2 regions of the Bacillus halotolerans genome follow, and region 2 is predicted to be linked to the other one. Evidence: predicted binding sites of a transcription regulator. Region 2 holds the regulator's gene; the other holds the start of a gene.
What was found. Region 2 encodes Rex, which represses fermentation and respiration genes when NADH is low (regulators of the CRP and FNR family bind a similar motif). Its sites were predicted from a motif close to TTGTGAAATATTTCACAA; they were not measured.
Positions count from the first base shown of each region.

Region 1: the regulator Rex is predicted to act here: its motif matches at 7,743-7,760, upstream of DIC78_RS03330 (helical membrane plugin domain-containing protein).

Region 1 covers NZ_CP029364.1:682,643-694,365, reverse strand. The annotation lists gene yjiB (monooxygenase YjiB) at 1-1,109, shown strand, start outside; gene DIC78_RS03370 (macrolide family glycosyltransferase) at 1,133-2,311, shown strand; gene DIC78_RS03365 (AAA family ATPase) at 2,375-2,914, shown strand; gene DIC78_RS03360 (DUF8096 family protein) at 2,982-3,167, opposite strand; gene DIC78_RS03355 (uroporphyrinogen-III synthase) at 3,346-4,164, shown strand; gene DIC78_RS03350 (ABC transporter permease) at 4,240-4,992, opposite strand; gene DIC78_RS03345 (ABC transporter ATP-binding protein) at 4,992-5,744, opposite strand; gene DIC78_RS03340 (DMT family transporter) at 5,866-6,837, opposite strand; gene DIC78_RS03335 (cupin domain-containing protein) at 6,967-7,479, shown strand; gene DIC78_RS03330 (helical membrane plugin domain-containing protein) at 7,854-8,270, shown strand; gene DIC78_RS03325 (NAD(P)/FAD-dependent oxidoreductase) at 8,310-9,488, shown strand; gene uxaC (glucuronate isomerase) at 9,689-11,110, shown strand; gene DIC78_RS03315 (MFS transporter) at 11,189-11,723, shown strand, end outside.
Region 2 covers NZ_CP029364.1:1,346,390-1,358,112, forward strand. The annotation lists gene DIC78_RS06775 (tetratricopeptide repeat protein) at 1-2,156, shown strand, start outside; gene DIC78_RS21755 (alpha/beta hydrolase) at 2,261-3,256, opposite strand; gene groL (chaperonin GroEL) at 4,232-5,866, opposite strand; gene groES (co-chaperone GroES) at 5,913-6,197, opposite strand; gene DIC78_RS06795 (CPBP family intramembrane glutamic endopeptidase) at 6,436-7,170, shown strand; gene DIC78_RS06800 (DUF4305 domain-containing protein) at 7,167-7,358, shown strand; gene tatC (twin-arginine translocase subunit TatC) at 7,404-8,162, opposite strand; gene tatAY (sec-independent protein translocase protein TatAY) at 8,169-8,342, opposite strand; gene DIC78_RS06815 (redox-sensing transcriptional repressor Rex) at 8,364-9,011, opposite strand; gene moaC (cyclic pyranopterin monophosphate synthase MoaC) at 9,008-9,520, opposite strand; gene DIC78_RS06825 (ABC-F family ATP-binding cassette domain-containing protein) at 9,647-11,575, shown strand.

The DNA of each region.
Region 1 (11,723 bases), 660 kb from region 2:
CGTGGTACGAATCGATGAGAAAGGAAGCTCCTGTTACCTATGATGAAGACAATCAAGTATGGAGTGTTTTTCTTTATGATGATGTCAAAAAAGTGATTGGGGATAAAGAGCTTTTCTCCAGTTATATGCCGGAGCAGACAAGTTCTATCGGGAATTCGATCATTAATATGGACCCGCCAAGACACACGCAAATCCGTTCTGTTGTCAATAGAGCGTTTACACCGCGTGTCATGAAGCAGTGGGAACCAAGAATTCAAGACATCGCAGATGATCTGATACATCGTTTTCATGGACGAAGCGAGTTTGATTTGGTTCAGGATTTCTCATATCCGCTTCCTGTCATTGTGATATCTGAGCTTTTAGGCGTTCCTTCAGAGCATATGGATGCGTTTAAGACATGGTCTGATATTTTGGTGAGCACACCAAGAGATGGAAGTGAGGAAGCGGAGAAAGCCTTTCTGAAAGAGCGGAACAAGTGCGAGGAAGAGCTAGCCGCGTTTTTTGCCGGCATCATAGAAGAAAAACGGAAGAAACCGGAACAGGACATCATCTCCATTTTAATTAAAGCGGAAGAAACCGGTGAGAAGCTTTCCGGAGAAGAGCTGATTCCGTTTTGTACATTACTGCTGGTGGCGGGAAATGAAACGACAACGAACTTGATTTCAAACGCGATGTACAGCATTTTAGACACGCCGGGCGTTTATGACGAATTGCGGCGGCATCCAGAGCTGATGCCTCAGGCGGTGGAAGAAGCTCTGCGTTTCAGGGCGCCTGCACCTGTTTTGCGGCGAATTGCCAAGAGGGATACGGAGATTGGTGGCCATCAGATGAAAGAAGGCGACATGGTGTTAGCGTTTGTGGCGTCTGCAAATCGTGATGAAGCGAAGTTTGACAGGGCGCACATGTTTGATATTCACCGCCATCCCAATCCGCATATTGCGTTTGGCCACGGCATTCATTTTTGTCTTGGGGCTCCGCTTGCACGGCTTGAAGCAGCCATCGCGTTAACGGCATTGACTCAAACGTTTTCTCGTATGGAGCCGGTCAGTATCACCCCGATTGAAAATAGCGTGATTTACGGACTAAAGAGTTTTCGCGTCAACATATAATATGAAAATTGGAGGCTGAAATGATGAGACAGCATCATATCTCAATTATTAATATCCCGGCATACGGACATGTGAATCCAACTCTTGCGTTAGTGGAGAAGCTTTGTGAAAAAGGGCACCGTGTTACTTATGCGACGACTGAGGAATTCGCGCCTGCGGTGAAGCAAGCCGGGGCAAGCCCGCTTTTATATCAAACTACGATTAACGTGGAACCGGAACGCATTAAGGAAATGATAGAGAAAAATGAAACACCGATTAGCATTTTAAAAGAATCGCTCGAAATCTTGCCTCAGCTTGAAGAATTATATCAAAATGACCAGCCTGATCTTATCGTTTATGATTTTATCGCATTTGCGGGAAAATTGTTTGCTGATAAGCTGAATGTGCCGGCCATCAGGCTCTGTTCTTCCTATGCGCAAAATGAATCCTTCCAGCTTGGAAGTGAAGAGATGCTCAAGCAACTCAAACAAGCGGAGGCCGATTTCCAGGTTTACCTTGAGAAAGAAAACTTACCGGCTGTCTCATTTGAACACTTGGCTATACCGGAAGCGTTAAATATTGTCTTTATGCCGAAGTCTTTTCAGATTAAAAACGAAACCTTTGATGAGCGATTCTGCTTTGTCGGCCCTTCACTTGGAAAACGAGGTGAACAAGAGAGCCTGCTGCCGGAAACAGGCAATCGTCCGCTCATGCTGATTTCATTGGGAACCGCTTTTAACGCATGGCCGGAATTTTATCGTATGTGTATAGATGCATTTCGGAATTCCGACTGGCATGTTGTGATGTCAACAGGGATATCAATTGAACCTGACAGTCTAGGTGACATTCCTGACAACTTTACAGTACGCCAGCGCGTTCCGCAGTTGGATATCTTAGCGAAAGCCGATCTGTTTGTTTCTCACGGGGGAATGAACAGTACGATGGAGGCAATGAATGCGGGGGTACCGCTTGTTGTGATTCCGCAAATGTATGAGCAGGAGCTCACTGCCCGGCGTGTTGATGAATTAGGCCTCGGCGTCTATTTGCCGAAAGAAGAGGTCAGCGTCTCCCGTTTGCAGAAGGCAGTTCAGGACGTATCCGGAGATAAAGAAATGCTCAACCGCGTAAAAGACATGCAGAAAGACGTAAAAGAAGCAGGCGGAGCGGAGAAGGCAGCCGCGGAAATTGAAGCCTTCATAAAAAAGTCTGTCGTTCCGCAATAACATATTTGCACCCGAAATCTGCTGAGATTTCGGTTTTTCTTCTTTTAAAAAGGATGGGATGCAATGAGTAAAGAAAACGCCGTCTATCTGATTACAGGGGTGATGGCAGCGGGAAAGTCCACAGTTGCCCAGCTTCTTTCTGAGCGTTTAGACAAGAGCGTTCATGTCAGGGGAGATGTATTTAGAAAAATGATTGTAAACGGCGAAATGCAAATGTCAGACACTCCTTCAGCTGAGGCGCTGGAACAGTTGCGTCTTCGCTACCGGCTGGCGGCTAACGTATCAGATATGTATGCTGAAGCGGGGTTTCATACGGTGGTGCAGGATGTGATCATCGGACCTATGTTAGAAGAAATGGTGAAGTTGATCAGTTATCGTCCATTGTATGTGATCGTGTTGGCACCCCGAGCTGACATAATAGCCGCAAGAGAATCAGCACGCAAGAAAAAAGGATATGGAGATATCAGCATTGAATCTCTCGATGCCGTCTTGCAGTCAGAAACACCGCGTCTTGGCCTGTGGCTGGATTCGTCAGAGATGACGCCGGAAGAGACGGTGGGAATGATATACAAAGGGCTGGAGACTGCAGCGAAAATAAAATAATGAATTCCGCTTTCTCCAGCTTGTTCTCGGGTGCAGAGGCTAACCCCTGACCCGCGAACACCATCTATTAAATATTCTTTTTCATCCCGCATCTCCGGCATTCTCTCAAAAACTTTCCGCCTTTTACGGAGCTTTTAAAAAGCGTATAGTCACAATTATCACAGCGTCCGCTATGGACGTCGGGATATTCGTTGAATTCATAAATAACCGATGTGTCGTAGCCTTTTGTTTCGTATTCTTCTTTAGTTTCCATGGTCGATCCTCCGTTAAAGCGTGTCTGTTGTTTATATTACAGCATGCATCCGGTGTATTCAACGGGTAATGAGAGGCATTTGGTTCATCTTGATTTCTCCCTTGGTTTGCGACACAATAGCTTTATTAAAGGTTATATACATATAAAGCCTAAGCTGGCAAAGAGGAGAGGAACGGATATGGGTAAAGGTTTACATGGAAAACGCGTTGCGATCGGCGGTTCTCGGAAAACGGAAGAAATCAGCACAATCATTGAAAAACAGGGCGGAATTCCTGTCGTCCGGCCTCTCCAAGGAACAGTGTACTTGGCAGAGGAGCAGGTGGAGCCGGAGCTGCGCAAATTTGCGGAAGAAAAAGCCGACTGGGTGATCTTTACGACAGGCATCGGTACGGAGACGCTTGTGAAGATGGCAGAGAAAATCGGCGTAAAGGACGAGTTTCTGCTGGCGATTCGCCAGGCTAAAGCGGCGTGCCGAGGGTACAAAACATTGTCTGCGTTAAAAAAGCTTGGAATCACCGCAGAGGCTTCTGATGAAGATGGGACAACCAGCGGATTGATCCGGTCCTTGGAGCCTTACGACTTTTCAGGAAAAAAAGTAATGGTGCAGCTTCACGGAGAAAATGCACCTGCCCTCATAGCATTTTTGGAGGAAAAAGGAGCTTCAGTTTTGCCGATTCTCCCTTATCAGCATATCCCGCCAGAGGAGGAAACGGTAGAACAGTTATGCCGGGAACTGCTGAATGGTGAATTGGATGCTGTTTGTTTTACCACGGCGATTCAGGTTCGTTCTCTGTTTCAATTTGCCAAGGAGCGCGGCTTTATCAATGAAGTGAAGGCTGTATTCGAAGAGCGTGCCATCGCAGCGGCTGTCGGAAAAGTGACTGCTGAAGCGCTGCGGGAAGAAGGCATCACAAGGCTGCTTGCTCCGGAGATTGAGCGGATGGGCGCGATGATTATTGAACTTTCACGGTATTATGAAGAAATGGCTGGGGAATAACCAGCACAAAAGCCGCTTTTCTGTTGAGAAGCGGCTTTTGTGTAATCTGCAAATCCCGAAATCGCTGTCATAATGTTAACCATTTTGCTTCAGCTGCTGATGCGCGGTAAATAATGACGGGTATGTCAGCATGCTGAGTAGGACACAAGTCAGCGCGGCGGACGCCATCGTTGTAAAAACAATCAAAAGCTGAAAGCGTACCGCCTGAATCGGATCGGCGCCCGCTAAGATCTGGCCGGTCATCATGCCGGGAAGCTGGACGAGCCCTAATGTTTTCTGGCTTTCGAGCGTTGGGATCATACTCATTTTCATGGCGGAAGTCAGGATATGCTGTATGGATTGTTTTGGTGTGCCGCCAAGCGACAAAATCAATTGAATTTCTTCCTTGCGCACCCCGACCTCGGAGCTGAGCCGGTTTAAAAACAGGCTCGCGAGCACCATTGAATTTCCGATGACCATTCCGCTGATGGGGATGACATACCGTGCGGTAAGCGGGATGATGTGAAGCGCCAAAAGAATGCCTTGGGTGACGATTTCTACAATCGCTAACGCCACAAACACCCTCCAAAAAGAACCGATTTTCATTTTCTTTCGTTTGACGACGTTTTGCGCCGCCACCGCCAGCATTAACAGCACCATCAGCAGGATAAACACAGGGTGATCTCCATGAAATATCAGCGACAGCACATAACCGATCACAAGCAGCTGTACCGCCGCCCGGATCGTTGCAATCATCATATCTTTTTCAACGCCGGCTTTAAAGGATTTTGATAAAAACAAGGCAATCAGCACAAAGATCATGGTGAATGAGAGAGAAAGGTAATCCATTACCGTGTGCCTCCCTTCAAAAATTCACGGGCTGCTTCATGCTGAGGATGCGAGAAAAATGTGTCTGTCTCCGCGATTTCCAACAGCCGGCCATCAGCCATAAACCAAATGGTATCGGCTACTCGTTTCGCCTGTTCCATGTTATGGGTCACCCACATCACCGTCAGTTTTTTCTCTTGATGCTGCCTTTTGATCAGCTCTTCAATCTCCAGAGCAGAAACAGGGTCCAGGGCAGATGTAATTTCGTCCAATAATAGGATGGAGGAAGGGTTTGCGAGTGTTCTGGCAAGTGAAAGCCTTTGCCGCTGTCCGCCTGATAAATCCTTGGCGCTTCTGTCTAACAGCTCTGGAGACAGGCCTGTCAGTGAAGCGAGCTCTTCAGGAGAGTAAAGCTGGGTTTGGTGGAGCTTTTGTACCAGATTCAGATTGTCACGCACCGTTCCGTCAAGGACGGGGGCGGATTGAAAGGCAAGGGAGGCCGTCCGCCTCAGTTCATTCACATTCCAGTCTCTGACTTCCTTTCCGTAAATCTTCACTTCACCGTGATCCGGTGTTTTCATCAAATTGCATATGGACAGCAGTGTGCTTTTTCCTGAACCGGAAGGGCCCAAAAGTGCCACGATTGCACCCTGTTGAATGTCTCCGGTGACATCCTTTAATACATCATAGGTTTGTCCCTCTTGTTCATAGCTTTTTCGCACAGATGTGAATGAGATTGCTGGTATATCGTCTTTTTGATTGTTTGCTTCCATTAAAATATCACCTTTCAGTTAAGTGGGCTTAGACTATACATAAATATAACGTGAAACAGGTCTCTTTTGGAAGGCGTTAAAAAGAAAGGAGAACGGGCTTTCGCCCATTCTCCAGAAGCCGCTAAGCAGTCAGATTTGACTGAGTTTTCTCTTTGGGTTTTTGTTGGGAAGCGAAGGTATGTAACACCATTCCGGCAATAATGATCATTAAGCCCGCAAACGATAAAATAGAAGGGAAAAGACCTGACAGCAGGATTATTTCACCAAGCAGAGCGAATATCACTTCCCCGGATTGTGTTGCTTCAACAGCAGCAAGCTTTTGCGGATTATCTCTTACCATATCCGTTGCCCAGAAAAATAAAACGGTCGCAATGATGCCTGAGCTGACGGCAACGATAAAGGATTGAACGGTTTGCCCCGCTGTCGGAAGGCCATCTGACCACCAGCCGTAAGCTGCCAATACAAGCCAGAATGGAAGGCTTGCAAGGGTCATTCCCAGCACGCGCTGGAACGTATCAAGCCTGCCTCCGTATTGCTCAAGCATTCTCCGGTTTCCCAGCGGATAGGCGAAAGCAGCAATGACAACGGGCAGCACGCTGAAGAGCAGCATTTTTCCGGAAAGCGATTCTGCATGCTGGAGCTGAATCAGCGCTGCCCCAATCAGAATGACGACGGAAGTGCCCAGCGAAACAAGGGGAATCTTTTGCCGAACGAGCAAAGTGCCTCCAGGCGTGTCTTTTTTCTCATAGAAAAATGGAGACAGCAGCACACCGGCTACAATGGTAATTTGCCATGTTCCGGCTACGAGCCAGCCCGGCCCGAATGCGGCGGCAAACGTGATCGGCGCATAAAAAAGAACAAAGCCGACGAAGCTCCACTTTATCCAAAAAAACGGCTTTTTCCGCATCTCTTGTAAAAGAGGAACGAACTTCCCTTTCATTATGACAATCAGACATAAAAACGGAACCATAAAAATAAAGCGTAACGAGGCGCTCCAAAGCCAGCTGCCTCCGGATAATTCCATCGCCCTGTTTAAAATAAAGGTAACGGCGAAAAAGAGAGAAGCCAATATTCCGATTATGATCGCTTTCATCAAATCCCTCATTCTGGCATTATTTTTTTATACTATACTACCCGGGATGATACAGATCAACGGAATTGTGAGAAAATAATGATGTTTTACGGATCAATATATGTGGAAGACAGAAATAGGGAGGTGAAAATGATGGAAACAGAAACGTACTTTTTTCAGGATGACGGCAGGGTTCCAAATCACCCTGATTTTCCGCTCGTTATCTATAAAAATGTTTTTATGGGACGTGCTGAACAGGCAGAGCGGATCGTCAACCGGCATGGCTGGCTAAACAGCTGGTCGGGCAGTGTTTTTCCGTACCATCATTATCACAGCAACACGCATGAAGTCCTAATCGCAGTCCGAGGGGAGGCTGTTATTCAATTTGGGGGAGAAAAAGGAGCTGCTGTTCCTATCAAAACGGGCGACGCAGCGGTCATTCCAGCCGGTGTCGGCCATAAAAAGCTAAGCGCGAGCCCCGATTTTACCGTGATCGGCGCTTATCCAGATGGTTCTCGGTATGATATGAAGACGGGAAAGCCGGATGAAAGAGCGGCTGTGCTAGAGAATATAGAGCAAGCAGTACTTCCGGCATTGGATCCAGTTACAGGAAAAAGAGAACCTCTATTGGACATATGGGTAACGCGTAGGGGAGAAAATTGATGGATTGTCAATAACTAGTGCTGAAGAAATGTTATGACACGGGCACCATATAAATTAATTTCATAATCGAAGCAATTCACGTTCAAATTTTGTTCAAAAAGTGTTATCATATAGAAGGTAATCAAATTGGAGTTTTTTATGTTTGCTATTTTCAGAGAGAGTAAAGGATTTTGACTTATTCAATGGTTTATTTTTGAGATAAAAATAATACTGAATATGGCAAGATGAAAAACTGGGTAGTAAACATTTATTTTTGCGAATGATTGTGCACGAATTCACAATCCTTCTTCTCATGCTTTCAAACATGAGATCAGGGAGAGGCACTACCCTTTCCAAAAAATCAGCATACTGCTTATAGTAAAGGAGAATTGGATATGCCAGAAACAATCGATCAAACAAATGCGTCTGTCAGCCAAAGCCAGCAAGATCTTATTGATCAGCTGTTAAAGCCAGAAGTTCAAGAATCACTGACTGTTTTAGTTGACCAGCTTCCAAAGCTGACTGAGTTAGTGAATATTTTAACGAAGTCTTATGATTTCGCTCAGTCTGTTGCGACTGACGAAGTATTGAAAAGCGATACAGTCGGTGCAATCACTGAAATTCTTGAGCCTGTAAAAGAAACAGCAAAAGAAGTGGCTGCGACTGCAATCGAAGCGAAAGACCGCGCGGATGCTAGCAACGAAACGATTGGACTTTTCGGCCTGTTGCGCATGCTGAAAGATCCTCAAGCTCAAAAGCTGTTCCGTTTTGCTAACAGCTACCTTGAAATCATGAACGAAAAACAAAAATAATCTCAGATTCAAATTGATATAAAGGACGGAGGATATACGATGTCAAAACATATTGTCATTTTAGGCGCTGGTTATGGCGGTGTTCTTTCTGCTTTAACAGTTCGCAAACATTACACAAAAGAACAAGCACGCGTGACAGTGGTAAACAAATACCCAACTCACCAAATCATTACGGAATTACACCGTCTTGCAGCAGGCAACGTGTCTGAAAAAGCGGTTGCAATGCCGTTAGAAAAACTTTTCAAAGGCAAAGACATTGATCTTAAAATCGCGGAAGTCAGCTCTTTCTCTGTTGATAAAAAAGAGGTTGCGCTTGCTGACGGTTCTGCATTAACTTATGATGCGCTAGTAGTAGGCCTTGGTTCTGTCACTGCTTACTTCGGCATCCCAGGACTTGAAGAAAACAGCATGGTTCTTAAATCTGCTGCTGATGCTAACAAAGTTTTCAACCACGTTGAAGACCGTGTGCGCGAGTACTCTAAAACGAAAAACGAAGCGGATGCAACAATCCTTATCGGCGGAGGCGGCTTAACAGGCGTTGAGCTTGTCGGTGAGCTTGCTGACATCATGCCGAACCTTGCGAAAAAATACGGCGTAGACCACAAAGAAATCAAATTGAAATTGGTTGAAGCAGGTCCGAAAATCCTTCCTGTTCTTCCGGATGATCTTATCGAACGCGCAACTAAAAGCCTTGAAAAACGCGGCGTTGAGTTCTTAACAGGCCTTCCTGTTACAAATGTAGAAGGAAACGTGATTGATCTGAAAGACGGATCAAAAGTTGTTGCCAACACATTTGTTTGGACTGGCGGCGTACAAGGAAATCCTTTAGTCGGCGAATCAGGTCTTGAAGTGAACCGCGGCCGTGCGACAGTTAACGATTTCCTTCAATCTACATCTCATGAAGATGTATTTGTTGCGGGTGACAGCGCAGTTTACTTTGCGGCAGACGGCCGTCCATACCCGCCAACTGCACAAATCGCATGGCAAATGGGTGAGCTGATCGGTTACAATCTATTCGCTTACTTAGAAGGAAAAACACTTGAAACATTCCAGCCAGTAAACTCTGGTACACTTGCAAGTCTTGGACGCAAAGATGCGGTAGCCATCATTGGTGCTAATTCTACACCGCTTAAAGGTCTTCCTGCTTCCTTGATGAAAGAAGCAAGTAATGTACGCTACTTAACACACATTAAAGGACTATTCAGCCTGGCTTACTAATCCTTTCTTGTAAAATCGGACATTGCCAAAAAGAGGTCTTTTCAGGCAGCTTTACGGCAATGTCTTTTTTGCGCTTATTTGCTAACGTTAACATTTAAATTTTAAAAAGAGATTGATCCCAGAGGAATATAAAGGTAAAATAAAAACAAATCAAAATGTTAACGTTAACATTTTGAAATAGAATGAAAGACGGTGAGGACATGGAACCCTTTATGGGAGAAAACTTTTTGCTGAAAAATGAAACCGCTGTCAACCTCTATCACCATTATGCGAAAGACATGCCGATTATTGATTATCACTGCCATTTGAGTCCGAAAGAAATCTATGAAAATAAGAGATTTCAAAACATGACAGAAGCCTGGCTGTATGGAGACCATTACAAATGGCGCATCATGAGAGCCAATGGAATTGAAGAAACATACATTACAGGCGATGCAGCTGATGAGGAGAAGTTCATGGCATGGGCGAGAACAGTACCGATGGCGATTGGCAATCCGCTCTACAATTGGACCCATTTAGAGCTGCAGCGATTTTTTGGGATTTACGAGATATTAAATGAGCAATCGGCGCCAAATATTTGGAAACGGACGAATGAACTGCTGCAAGGAGAAGGCTTCGGGGCAAGGGATTTCATTGTGAAATCAAATGTAAAAGTAGTATGCACAACCGATGACCCTGTCGATTCCCTCGAGTACCACCTATTATTAAAAGAGGACAAAGATTTTCCTGTCAGTGTGCTGCCGGGATTTCGGCCGGATAAAGGGCTGGAAATCAATCGCGAAGGCTTCCCGGATTGGGTGCAGGCGCTTGAAAAGGCTGCGTCACTTTCGATTACAACCTATGATGAGTTTTTGAAGGCTCTTGAAGAACGAGTGCGTTTCTTCCATTCAGTCGGCGGCAGAGTATCTGATCATGCGATTGATTCAATGGTGTTTGCCGAAACGGACAAAGAGGAAGCGGACCTCATTTTTACCTCAAGATTAAACGGGGAACAGGTTTCTTACGAAGACGAGAAGAAATTCAAGACATATACGCTTCAATTTCTTTGCGGATTGTATGCTGAGCTTGACTGGGCGATGCAGTTTCATATCAATGCACTCAGAAATACGAATACGAAAATGATGAAGAAATTGGGGCCGGATACAGGCTATGATTCTATGAATGACGAAGAAATTGCGAAGCCTTTGTACAGGCTGCTGAATTCAGTCGAAATGAAAAACCAGCTGCCGAAAACGATTTTATATTCGCTCAACCCAAATGATAACTATGTCATTGCCAGCATGATAAATAGCTTTCAAGACGGCATCACGCCTGGGAAAATACAATTTGGCACAGCATGGTGGTTTAACGATTCCAAGGATGGGATGCTCGATCAAATGAAAGCGTTGTCAAACGTCGGGCTTTTCAGCCGTTTTATCGGCATGCTGACTGATTCCAGAAGCTTTTTGTCGTATACACGCCATGAATACTTCAGACGGATTGTCTGCAATCTGATCGGCGAATGGGCTGAAAACGGTGAAGTGCCGAAAGATATGGAGCTTCTTGGCGGTATCGTACAAGGCATTTGCTATCACAATGCGAAACAATATTTTCAATTTCAAGAAGAAAAGGCAAACGTATAAAATAAGTTCCGCTCAGAATAGCCAGCGTCATACTGAGCGGACATCTCATCGAAAATTCTTAAGACACAGAGGTGGAAGATGCGAGCAGAACTGGAAAATAAGGTTGTGTCGATTGAAACGGAGAAGAGGCTTTCGCTGAAGGAGAAAATTTCCTATGGTTTTGGTGATTTTGGGAACGGTTTTATGTTTGATTTAGGCCAAATCTATTTATTAAAGTATTTTACTGATGTGGCGGGAATTCCGGCCGCAATGGCGGGAAGTATTTTTTTAGTCAGCAAGCTCTTTGCGGCTGTAACAGACCCCATTGTCGGCTCATCAATTGATTATCGCAAAAACATCGGCAGGCGGGGGAAATTCAGGCCTTATTTATTAATCGGCAGCATTGTTCTTGCGGTGCTTACTGTTCTTATTTTTCTGTCCCCGAATGTATCAACGACAGGCAAGCTGATTTATGCGTATGCATCCTATATACTGTGGGGCGTGGGCTATTCATTTGTAAACATTCCGTACGGTTCATTGGGAGCGGCGATGACTCAAAATACTGAAGACCGGACTTCTATCTCTACTTTTCGCCAAATCGGTTCACTCGGGGCTTTGTTTATCACGAGCGTGG
Region 2 (11,723 bases):
GTCTTAAAAAAGCGAAAATAGTACGGCAGGACAATTCATTCGGAGCACCGCTTGATCAAGATATTGAAAAAACAGTCAAACGTTTATTTCCCGATATTCTCGACCATAAAACGAATGCGCTTACAGAACAGATGCCTTTGACACACAACTTACCGTCACGCTGGTCGGGTCACTTTATAGGACGAAGATTTGACATCAAGGCGATACGGCAATGGATGCTTTCCCCATCACCCGTCTGTTTAATTACCGGATGGGCAGGCACGGGAAAAACGACAACTGCTCTAGAAGCAGCCTATTCCTGTATCGGCGATTCCTCAGATTGGCCGGCATTCAACAGCATCATCTGGCTCAGTGCTGATTGGAAAGGATTAAGCTTTAGCGATTTTTTAAATACGATTGCATACCAGCTCGGACGCGCTGAACAAATCGATAAATCAATCAATGAAAAACGATTCGTCGTCCGCAATGCGTTAGCCAATTACACCAGAGAAAAACCGATACTGCTGATCGTGGACAGCATAGACACTGCTGAAAGAGACATTCACGAATTTATCACCAGCCTGCCCCAAGGCGTGAAAGTCCTCCTCACAGCACGTGAAAACTTGAAGCAAACCTATCGGGAAAGCTTCGGAGAAATGGTAACCATCCAGCTGAGCGGACTTGAACAAACAGATGCCCTGGAATATTTTCATCAAGAAGTGAACCGCTGCCTGCAAATGGGCAACGATCCAACTAAACGAGAAAAGCTAGCGCAGCTGCTGGAACTGTCTCCAGAACTGAAGAGCGAGTTCATTTCAGCGACAGCCGGAAACCCAAAAGCCATGGCACTCAGCATCGCCTATATGTCAGACGATGACATGCCCGCTCAGCAGCTGATTCATGAGCTCGGAAAAGCAGGCTACTCACTATTAGACCTGTTTGATTTTCTATTTGGGCGCACATGGCACAGATGCAATGAAGACACCCGGAAGCTATGGCAGGCGCTATGCTTTTTCAGCAAGCCGCCAGATGAAAAAAGCCTGGCGGCAGCAGCCGGATTAGACGCTCGCCGTTTCCATTACGCAGTTGAACAAATGCGGTCTTTTGCTCTGATTCAGCCCGAACGAAGCAAAGGAAGTACACAGTACTTCGCCCATCAAACCGTTGTCGCATACGGAGAACAGCACTTATCCGAAAATCAGAAGTATGAAAAAGAAGCCCGCAGCCGCTGGGCGCACTATTATATTCATTATGCGGAAACCCATTTAAAGCGGGAACAGCCAAACTCTATCTATTGGAGCTATCTCCTGGGACGTGATTTAAACCCAATCAAAAAAGAATGGCCAAACATCCTAAAGGTGATCAAATGGTCAAGCGAAACCGGACAAAATGAAATCTTAATTGAACTCATCACCCGCATCAGCCATTTTCTAAGCAGAATCAACCTGCCCCTGCGTATCGAATACGGACGCAAAGCCGCCAACGCAGCCCATCAATTAGGCAAACGCACGCTAGAAGTGTTCTTCCGAATCGACACAGCAGGCTGGGCACTCATGGAAGTCAATGATTTAGACGGGGCACTTCAACAAATTGAAGCCGGCCTGAAAACGCTGGAACAATCAGACACTGGAGAGCAAGACGTTCACGATCTAAAGGTATGGGGACTCGCACTGCAATCGAGGCTGTTCTTAAAAGCCGGAAGTCATGAAAAAGCGGAAGCGATTTTAACCGAAATCAAAGATAAACCGATTTCCCCTGCGATTCAGCACAGAGTTCTATTGGTTCGCGGAGATCTGAGCTTTGCGAAAGGTCATAATGAAGAAGCCATTCAATTATACGAAGCGGCAAATCAAATCAGTTCCATGTATGGGGGCGAAAAAACGATAGAAGCCTATTTCAATCTGGGTGTCGCTTACGTGAAGTGTGGTCAGTTTGAGAAAGCGGAAGAAGCTTTTGAGCAGATGCTTTATGACAAACACAACGCTAATCAGGTTGAGCTGATTTATTATTATTATGGGATGGCGCAGCTGTTGCATCGTAAAGGAGAGAAAACGAAAGCGATGGAAGCTAATCAGAAAGCGATTCGTTTGATTGATTCGTGGGAGCCTGCGATTGGGATTCGGGGAGACGTGGAAGAACTGGCAATGGTGATTAAAGAAAACGACTATTACTCATAGTTGTTCTGTCAGCAATCTCATGCTGTTTCTTTATTATAAATAGGAAAGGCCAACTGAAGTCGCAGTTGGCCTTTCGTTTCTTATTAAGGTCTACAAATTAAGGTCTACAAATGTACTGAACCAGGTTTTCCCGTATGTATTCTTTCTCGTATAAAGGAAAGCGTATCATTTGCCAGCTTTTTGCGACAAAGAACAATACCGGAATGACCACAATTGTAGACATATCTTGTGGGCTTCCCCCAACTTTCCCATAAATAATCTGCATCTTTTAAGTCAATATATTGATCGTGTTTAGCTGAAATCAGCAGAATGTTATCTTTATTAACTTTTGGCAAGGCTTGACTAGGATCTGTGATATTCCAATATTTCACTAAATCTTCATAGGTCACACTATTTTGTTCTAATTCCTCTCTTATAAATTTACCCGGGATCGTGTTCCATATCGAATAAGAAAGGCGATTGGCATAAAAGATTGATACCACTACATCAATTTGAGAATCTAAGGTAGCAATTAGATTAGTAACCCATCCCCCTAAGCTTACTCCCGCTATGATAACAGGGCCTTTTTTATTTGCTTTTATCCAGTGAATTAACGCCCGTAAATCTACAATAGACTGTCTTGTCGACTCAATTGTACGGTCAATGTTTGCACTAATCATCAACTCGCCACTATACAGTGAATTTTCCGGTTCTCTTTCAAAATGGTATGGTAGAGAATAATAATACATGTTCCAGCCTAAATCGTTCATTATACGATTATGAAATATTTTTTTGATTCTATCGAACGAATCCATGCGCCAGCCGTGTACAAAGATAACATTGGGTTGATCTATATCATTTTCATTTAAAAAAACCTCCCCTTTTAAAGTGTCATTAACAGGATTCCCAGATTGCATTAAAGATTCATAGCTAAATGTTCCAACCTTATAATTTTTTCCTGACTCATTCAAATCAATTGAAACATCAGCTATATTTGCACTGTAAAATTCTTCTCTATCATCTATATCGGCTGTAAAAGCAGCAGAAAAATGTTTATCTTTGCTTCTTTTTCTGTGTAAATCATATAAAGCCAAGCGATCTATCATTTTTGAGAAATGCACTATTAAGTCCTCCTTGATAATCAAAAAAACTAATATTAGAGTTGATAATTGGATTGTCTGTCTCCATAGAGTCGGGACGGATTTTATCAAGAATCTAACTTCATCGACAGTGAATTTTTGGGGATCAGATGTCATTATTCTGTCTCTCTTTATTCTTAACAAAAAAGACGAGTTCCTTATTGCAAGGAAAACATCGTCTTTTAGTAGCTAAAAAAAGCAGCACAAATAGACATTTTAACAGGATTTCTCTTTGACAGTGCTTTCCTAGAGGAAACCGTCTAAAAGTGTTGGTGGCACTATTTATCTAGATAACGGGGTCTTTTTTTGTCGTATGAGAGTATCCCAATATTGTCTCCTGTCTGCAATAGAGAGAAAGGTAACAGAGGTTGGGACGAATAATTTTCAACCCCATAAGTGAATGGATATAGAAAATGACCAAAAATAAATAACTCAATGCCCTTCCTCTTTGTGGATAAGGGCTCTTATTATTTCAATTACTTATTGTTTCACTTTTATTTTGGTCGGGCTCATAATATCATGGATAAGCCCAGAATAGGCTGGAACCTTCTCGCTGCATTCCAAATAATGCCTCGTGTTATTTTTTGAGACGATGGAATTCAACTCACTTCTGGTTTTCAGCAGTCGAAGATAAGGTCCTGCGCGTCCTTAAAAATCACAAAGTAAATCAAAACAAAGTCAAGATGCAAATAAAGCATGAATTGTATGATGAGAATTTTGTATTTTAGTCGATAGAATAGTCTATATCGGGGTTACTTACCGTTTATCAAAACTATTGAGTATCGATATAAAACAGTGCTAAAAAAATCAAACCACAAAAGACAGAAAAAAAGAAGCCTCTCACAAGTTCGGTGAACTCATGAGAAACCTCGAAAATTTATAAATGGCATCAAAAGGGCATCAAAAATGACGTCCGTTGCCGACAAACCCTTGTTTATCAAGGGTTTTTTGTCGGTGTTACATCATGCCGCCCATACCGCCCATGCCGCCCATATCAGGCATTCCTGCGCCGCCGGCATTTTCTTCCGGTTTGTCAGCGACAACAGCTTCAGTTGTTAAGAGCATTGCTGCTACAGAAGCTGCGTTTTGCAGTGCAGAGCGTGTAACTTTTGTTGGGTCAACGATACCTTTTTCGATCATGTTTACCCATTCGCCAGTTGCAGCGTTGAAGCCTACGCCGATTTCTTCGTTTTTCAGGCGCTCAACGATGACAGATCCTTCAAGACCAGCGTTGTGCGCGATTTGACGAATTGGCTCTTCAAGCGCGCGAAGCACGATGTTGATACCTGTTTGCGCATCACCTTCAGCTTCAACTGCAGCGACTTTGTTATATACGTTTACAAGCGCTGTACCACCGCCGGATACGATGCCTTCTTCAACAGCTGCGCGAGTTGAGTTCAGGGCGTCTTCGATGCGAAGTTTACGCTCTTTCAGCTCAGTTTCAGTCGCAGCGCCGACTTTGATGACAGCTACGCCGCCAGCAAGTTTCGCAAGACGCTCTTGTAATTTTTCTCTGTCGAACTCAGAAGTTGTTTCTTCCACTTGAGCGCGGATTTGAGTGACGCGTGCAGAAATTTTATCTGTTTCGCCAGCGCCTTCAACGATTGTTGTGTTTTCTTTTGTAACCACAACTTTAGAAGCGCGTCCCAATTGTCCGATTTCAGTAGATTTCAGGTCAAGGCCAAGATCTTCTGTGATGACTTCTCCGCCAGTAAGGACAGCGATGTCTTCAAGCATTGCTTTACGGCGGTCACCAAAGCCAGGAGCTTTAACAGCCACTGCGTTGAATGTGCCGCGAAGTTTGTTCACAACAAGTGTTGCAAGAGCTTCACCTTCAACATCCTCAGCGATCAGAAGCAATGGTTTGCCTTGCTGAACAACCTGCTCAAGCACAGGAAGGATTTCTTGAATGTTTGTGATTTTTTTGTCTGTGATTAAGATGTAAGGATTGTCAAGAACCGCTTCCATCTTATCAGAATCAGTTACCATGTAAGGAGACGCATATCCGCGGTCGAACTGCATACCTTCAACAACTTCAAGCTCAGTTGTGAAGCCTTTAGACTCTTCGATTGTGATAACGCCGTCGTTGCCTACGCGCTCCATTGCTTCAGCGATAAGGCTTCCGACTTCCTCATCAGCAGCAGAGATCGCAGCAACCTGAGCGATAGATTCTTTGCCTTCGATTGGCTTAGAAATTTCTTTCAGATTCTCGATCGCAACGTTTACAGCTTGTTCCATACCTTTACGCACGCCTACAGGGTTAGCGCCTGCTGTTACGTTTTTAAGGCCTTCGCGAATCATTGCTTGCGCAAGAACTGTCGCAGTTGTTGTACCGTCACCGGCAACGTCGTTTGTTTTGCTGGCTACTTCAGCTACAAGCTTAGCACCCATATTTTCAAACGCGTCTTCAAGTTCGATTTCTTTAGCGATTGTTACACCGTCATTAGTGATTAACGGAGAACCGAATTTTTTCTCTAGAACCACGTTGCGTCCTTTTGGTCCTAAAGTTACTTTTACAGCATCAGCAAGTGCATCAACACCGCGAAGCATTGCGCGGCGAGCTTCTTCACTAAACTTAATATCTTTTGCCATGTGTACGAAACCTCCTCGAATTTTTAAGTATTTGTTTATTTAAGAATTAGCCGATAACAGCTAAAATGTCGCTTTCACGTAAGATTAAGTATTCAGTACCTTCGTATTTCACTTCAGTACCTGCGTATTTTGAGAAGATAATGCGGTCGCCCTCTTTTACTTCTAAAGCAACGCGCTCTCCGCTTTCTAACACGCGACCTGAACCAGCTGCCACGATTTTGCCTTCTTGCGGCTTTTCTTTTGCAGAATCCGGTAACACAATTCCGCTGGCAGTTTTTTCTTCAGATTCTACGAGTTCAATGACAACGCGATCACCTAATGGCTTTAACAATGTAATAACCTCCTCAATAGTATGAATATGTAATTTTAGCACTCGGCACTAAAGAGTGCTAACACAATTCTTATAATAAAGAATCTCACTTCCAATTTCAAGTGATAAGATAAAAATTTTTTCACGCTTACATCATTCTTTTCAGCTCAGATATCCCTTGGCTTTTTCACCCCCGATTCAATTATGTTACAATAGCTGTAGACAAAAGAAACCCATTTAACAAAGGAGTACATACCATTTGAGAAAACAGTATTGGTTTATTATTTTGACATATATCATCATGCAGTTTTCAGCAGTAATTGCGATTCCCTTGTTATTTAAATTCGGTTATGCGGGAGGACAGCCCACAAAAGAAAATCTGCTGTACGCGCAGGGATTATGGTCCGTCATCAGTTTTATTGCCTGTCTGATTGTTGTATTGCTCATTCTCAGAACCGCGCCTAAAACTGCGCTGCGTAACGAAAAGAAAGACTCGGTCGGACTTTCGATCCTTTGGGCGATAGCCGGGTTTTTCATCGCCCTTTTCTCTCAAGGATTAGCCGGTTCTATTGAATATTATGTATTTGGCATCGGAAGAGAATCAGAAAATACAAAAGCCATCCTGGATGTGATTCAGGCAGTTCCGCTCATGATTATCGTTTCTTCTATCATCGGGCCTATATTAGAAGAAATCATCTTCAGAAAAATCATTTTCGGCGCGCTGTACGAAAAAACGAATTTCTTTATTGCCGGACTGATCAGCTCCATTATTTTCGGAATTGTTCATGCCGATTTAACGCACCTTCTGCTGTATACGGCAATGGGCTTTACCTTTGCATTTCTATATGCGAGAACCAAACGGATTTGGGTGCCGATTTTCGCCCATGTAATGATGAATACATTCGTCGTCATTATGCAGCTTGAGCCTGTTCAGAAATACCTTGAACAGCAAAGCACACAAATGCAATTGATTATTGGAGGATTATTTTCATGAGAAACCCGATAGTGTGGGGAATGATCTACTTTGCCGTAGGGTGCATCTTTACTTATCTCGCCGCAAGCTCGCCAGGCAGCATGTGGTCATTTTACTCCATCCTGCTGATGGTGTTCGCTGCATACAACATCAGCATTTCTTTTAAGATGTTCGCCTTTTCATTTAAAATAAAGAAGAACCAGAAATAAAGAAAATCCATTTCTCTTCTATGAGAAATGGATTTTTTATGTTGGCTAAGAAGAAACGTCCTGATCGGCAGCACTGCTTTTCTGCGCTTTCCGATAGGCAGCCTTCGATATTAAAATACTGATTTCATACAAAATCAAGAGCGGAACAGTCACCATCATATGAGACAAAAGCTCAGGTGGTGTAATCAGAGCAGCAATCACAAGCATCGTAAAGTACGCATACTTTCTGATTTTCGCTAAGAACATCGGTGTCACAATTCCAAGCCTTGTCAAAAACATAAGGATGACCGGCATTTGAAACAACAGTCCAAACGGAATCGTCAGCTGCAGAAGAAAATGAAAATATTCATTAATTCCAATCACCTGAGTGACATTCAAATCCTGAGAAATCCGTTTCATAAAATCGACAACAAAAGGAAATAAAATATAATAGGAAAAAGATAAACCCGCTAAAAACAGCAAAATAGAGATCGGAATGTAGCTGAGCGTTACTTTGCGCTCCTTTTCATAGAGGCCCGGGCTCACAAAAGCCCAAAGCTGATAAAGAATAACCGGCGAAGTCAGGACAATCCCGATGATAAACGCAAACTGCATAAACACATAAAGCGGGTCTGTCAGATTAAACGCATTGAGCGTGAGCTCCTTCGCTTCATCCGTTTCTTGCAGATACACTATAATCGGCTTCGCTAAAAAAAATCCCGCGATAAAGAAAACGACAAACGCCAGCGCCACAACCAGCAATCGTTTTCGAAGCTCCGCAATATGCTCCAGCAGCGACATTTGATTCACTTTCATTTGTGTCATCCTAACTTACTGATTCTCTTTCTTTTTTTCCTCATCATCACTCGCTAATCCTTTAGTAGCGTTTTTGAATTCACGAAGTGTGTCTCCAGCCGCTTTTCCCAACTCAGGCAGCTTTTTGGGGCCAAAGATAATCAGAGCAACGATTGCGATAACAGCAAGGCTTCCAGGACCGATCGGCATATTTGGGCTCCTCCTTTCCGGTTACTCGATTTCCTCTAAAACAGAATAATGCTTCAAGAAATAAACCAGTGACTGAAGCTCTACAGCTAAATCTATATGATGAATTCGAATGTGTTCCGGCACATTCAAACGGGCCGGCGTAAAATTAAGAATACCCTTGATCCCTAACGCAACCAATCTGTCGGTAATCGATTGGGCCGCAACTGCGGGCACTGTCAAAATGGCAACTGATTCGCCTTTTACATGCTTTTCAAGATCATCGAGGTTAAAGACGGGCACACCGCCTACCTCAGTTCCTATTTTACTCTCATTTATATCAAAAGCCATAGAAATTTTTGTGTTATTATTTTTTGTGAAATTATAGTGAAGAAACGCTGTTCCTAAGTTTCCGACACCAATCAAGATAACGTCTGTCATTTCATCCTGATCCAGCGTTTTTCGGAAAAATGACAGCAAATAATCGACATTATATCCGTATCCTTTTTTGCCAAGAGCTCCAAAATAGGAAAAATCCCTGCGAATCGTGGCAGAATCAACCTTTACGGCATCGCTGAGTTCAGCGGATGATACACGCTGTTTTCCTGACGCATGCAGATTCTTTAAAAAGCGATAATAAAGCGGCAGCCGTTTTGCCGTCGCCTGCGGAATTTTTGATTGATCCTTATTCATTTTTGGTCCTCCAAATTATACTCGGATAGTTCTCTTTTAAAGTCACCGTTTTTCCCGCCTGTCTTTTCCAGCAAGCAGGTAGGGCCGATGACCATCCCCTTATCAAGCGCCTTGCACATATCGTAAACAGTAAGGGCACACACCGATGCAGAAGTTAGCGCTTCCATTTCCACACCTGTACTCCCTTTCGTTTTGACCTGTGCTTTTATATGAAGTATAACTTCTGTTTCTTTTATTTTCCAGTCAAACGAAATATCGACCCCGCTCAAGGATAGCGGATGGCACATCGGGATGATATTTGATGTTTGTTTCGCAGCCATAATACCCGCCACCTGAGCGACAGCAAGTACATCTCCTTTGCCGATACCATGGCTTTTTATTTTCTCGTACACTTCACTCTTCATGTGTACGCTTGATACAGCCGCCGCAGTACGGACAGTCGAAGATTTTTCGCTGATATCCACCATCTGGGCTCTGCCCTGTTCATTAAAATGAGAAAATCCATTCATAGTAAAAACTCTCCTTAAACAGATCATACACTATTTTCTTCTCTATGTCTTATTCGGCCAATGTATTGTTTGCTGAGTTCTGGTTCATAAGCTACACTTAACTTATTATAGCAGAGGTGAAATAATATGATGATCTTACAAATTAATCAGCTTTCCAAATCATTTGGTGCTGATACTATTTTAAACAATATAAAGCTGGAAGTCAGAAACCGTGATCGCGTCGCTATTGTAGGAAGAAACGGCGCTGGGAAATCTACACTCCTTAAAATTATCGCAGGTCACCTTTCATATGAAAAGGGTGAAATGATCAAGCCGAAAGATATCACAATGGGCTATTTGGCCCAGCATACCGGCTTGGATTCTAAGCTTACCATAAAAGAAGAGCTGCTGACTGTTTTTGATCACTTAAAAGCGATGGAAAAAGAAATGCGAAACATAGAAGAAAAAATGGCGGCAGCTGACCCAAGTGAACTGGAAAGCATCATGAAAACCTACGACCGCCTTCAGCAGGAATTTAAAGATAAAGGCGGCTATCAATATGAAGCAGATGTCAGATCTGTGCTGCACGGTCTCGGCTTCAGCCATTTTGACGATTCAACACAGGTGCAAAGCCTAAGCGGTGGTCAGAAAACAAGACTGGCCTTGGGTAAGCTTCTGTTAACACAGCCCGACCTTCTCATTCTAGATGAGCCGACCAACCATCTGGACATTGATACGCTGACATGGCTTGAACATTATTTACAAGGCTATTCAGGCGCCATTCTGATTGTTTCTCACGACCGCTACTTTTTGGACAAAGTGGTGAACCAGGTGTACGAGGTATCAAGATCAGAAAGCAAAAAGTATCACGGCAACTACAGCGCTTATCTAGACCAAAAAGCTGCCCAATATGAAAAGGATCTTAAGCTGTATGAAAAACAGCAGGATGAAATCGCCAAGCTGCAGGACTTTGTAGACCGAAATCTAGCGAGAGCCTCAACGACAAAAAGAGCACAAAGCCGGCGGAAACAGCTTGAACGGATGGACGTCATGTCAAAACCGCTCGGCGACGAAAAATCAGCAAATTTTCATTTCGACATTACAAAACAGAGCGGGAACGAGGTCCTGCGGGTTCAGGATCTGACCATCAGCTATGAAAACCAGCCGCCGCTTCTGACAGATGTTTCGTTTAGGCTTCCAAGAGGAGAAAGCGCCGCTCTTGTAGGTCCCAACGGAATCGGAAAATCAACCTTGCTCAAAACATTAATAAACACACTGAAGCCGGATCAGGGAACAATAGCGTACGGCTCAAATGTCAGTATCGGTTACTATGACCAGGAACAAGCTGAGCTGACCTCCTCTAAACGCGTCATTGATGAGCTGTGGGACGAGTATCCGGAGCTTCAAGAGAAAGAAATCAGAACGTGCCTCGGAAATTTCTTATTCTCCGGGGATGATGTGCTTAAACCCGTCCATTCCCTAAGCGGAGGCGAAAAAGCAAGAGTGGCCCTGGCAAAGCTGATGCTGCAAAAAGCTAACTTTCTCATTCTTGATGAGCCGACGAACCATCTTGACTTAGACAGCAAAGAAGTTCTCGAAAACGCCTTGATCGATTATCCGGGCACATTGTTATTTGTCTCACATGACAGATATTTTATTAATAGAATCGCAACAAGGGTATATGAGCTTTCTCCAAACCATATTGAAGAATATCTCGGAGATTACGATTATTATACAGAGAAAAAAACACAGCAGCTGGAATTGGAGAAAATGAAACAGCAAGAGGAAACTGAAAAAGCCACGGTTGCAATGAAATCCGACTCTAAACGTTCTTATGAGGAAGAAAAAGAATGGAAAAAGAAAGAACGACAACGACTCAGACGCATAGAAGAAATTGAAACGACAGTTCAAACCATAGAAGAAAAAATCAGTCACAATGATGAATTACTTTGTGATCCGGAAGTATATCAGGACCACGAAAAGGTACAAGCCATCCACGCTGACAACGAGAAACTCAATCAAGAATTGGAAAACCTATTATCAGAATGGGAAGAACTATCCACAGAAGAAGATTAAAAAAAGTCAAGCACCTCTTTTTTAGAGGTGCTTTTTATCCACAGAAAATAACCTTATAAGCAAACGAAGAAAGCGGTTTATACACAATATCCACAAAATATTCTGAATTTATCCACTTTATTAACAGCCTCTCAACCCCTTTACCCAT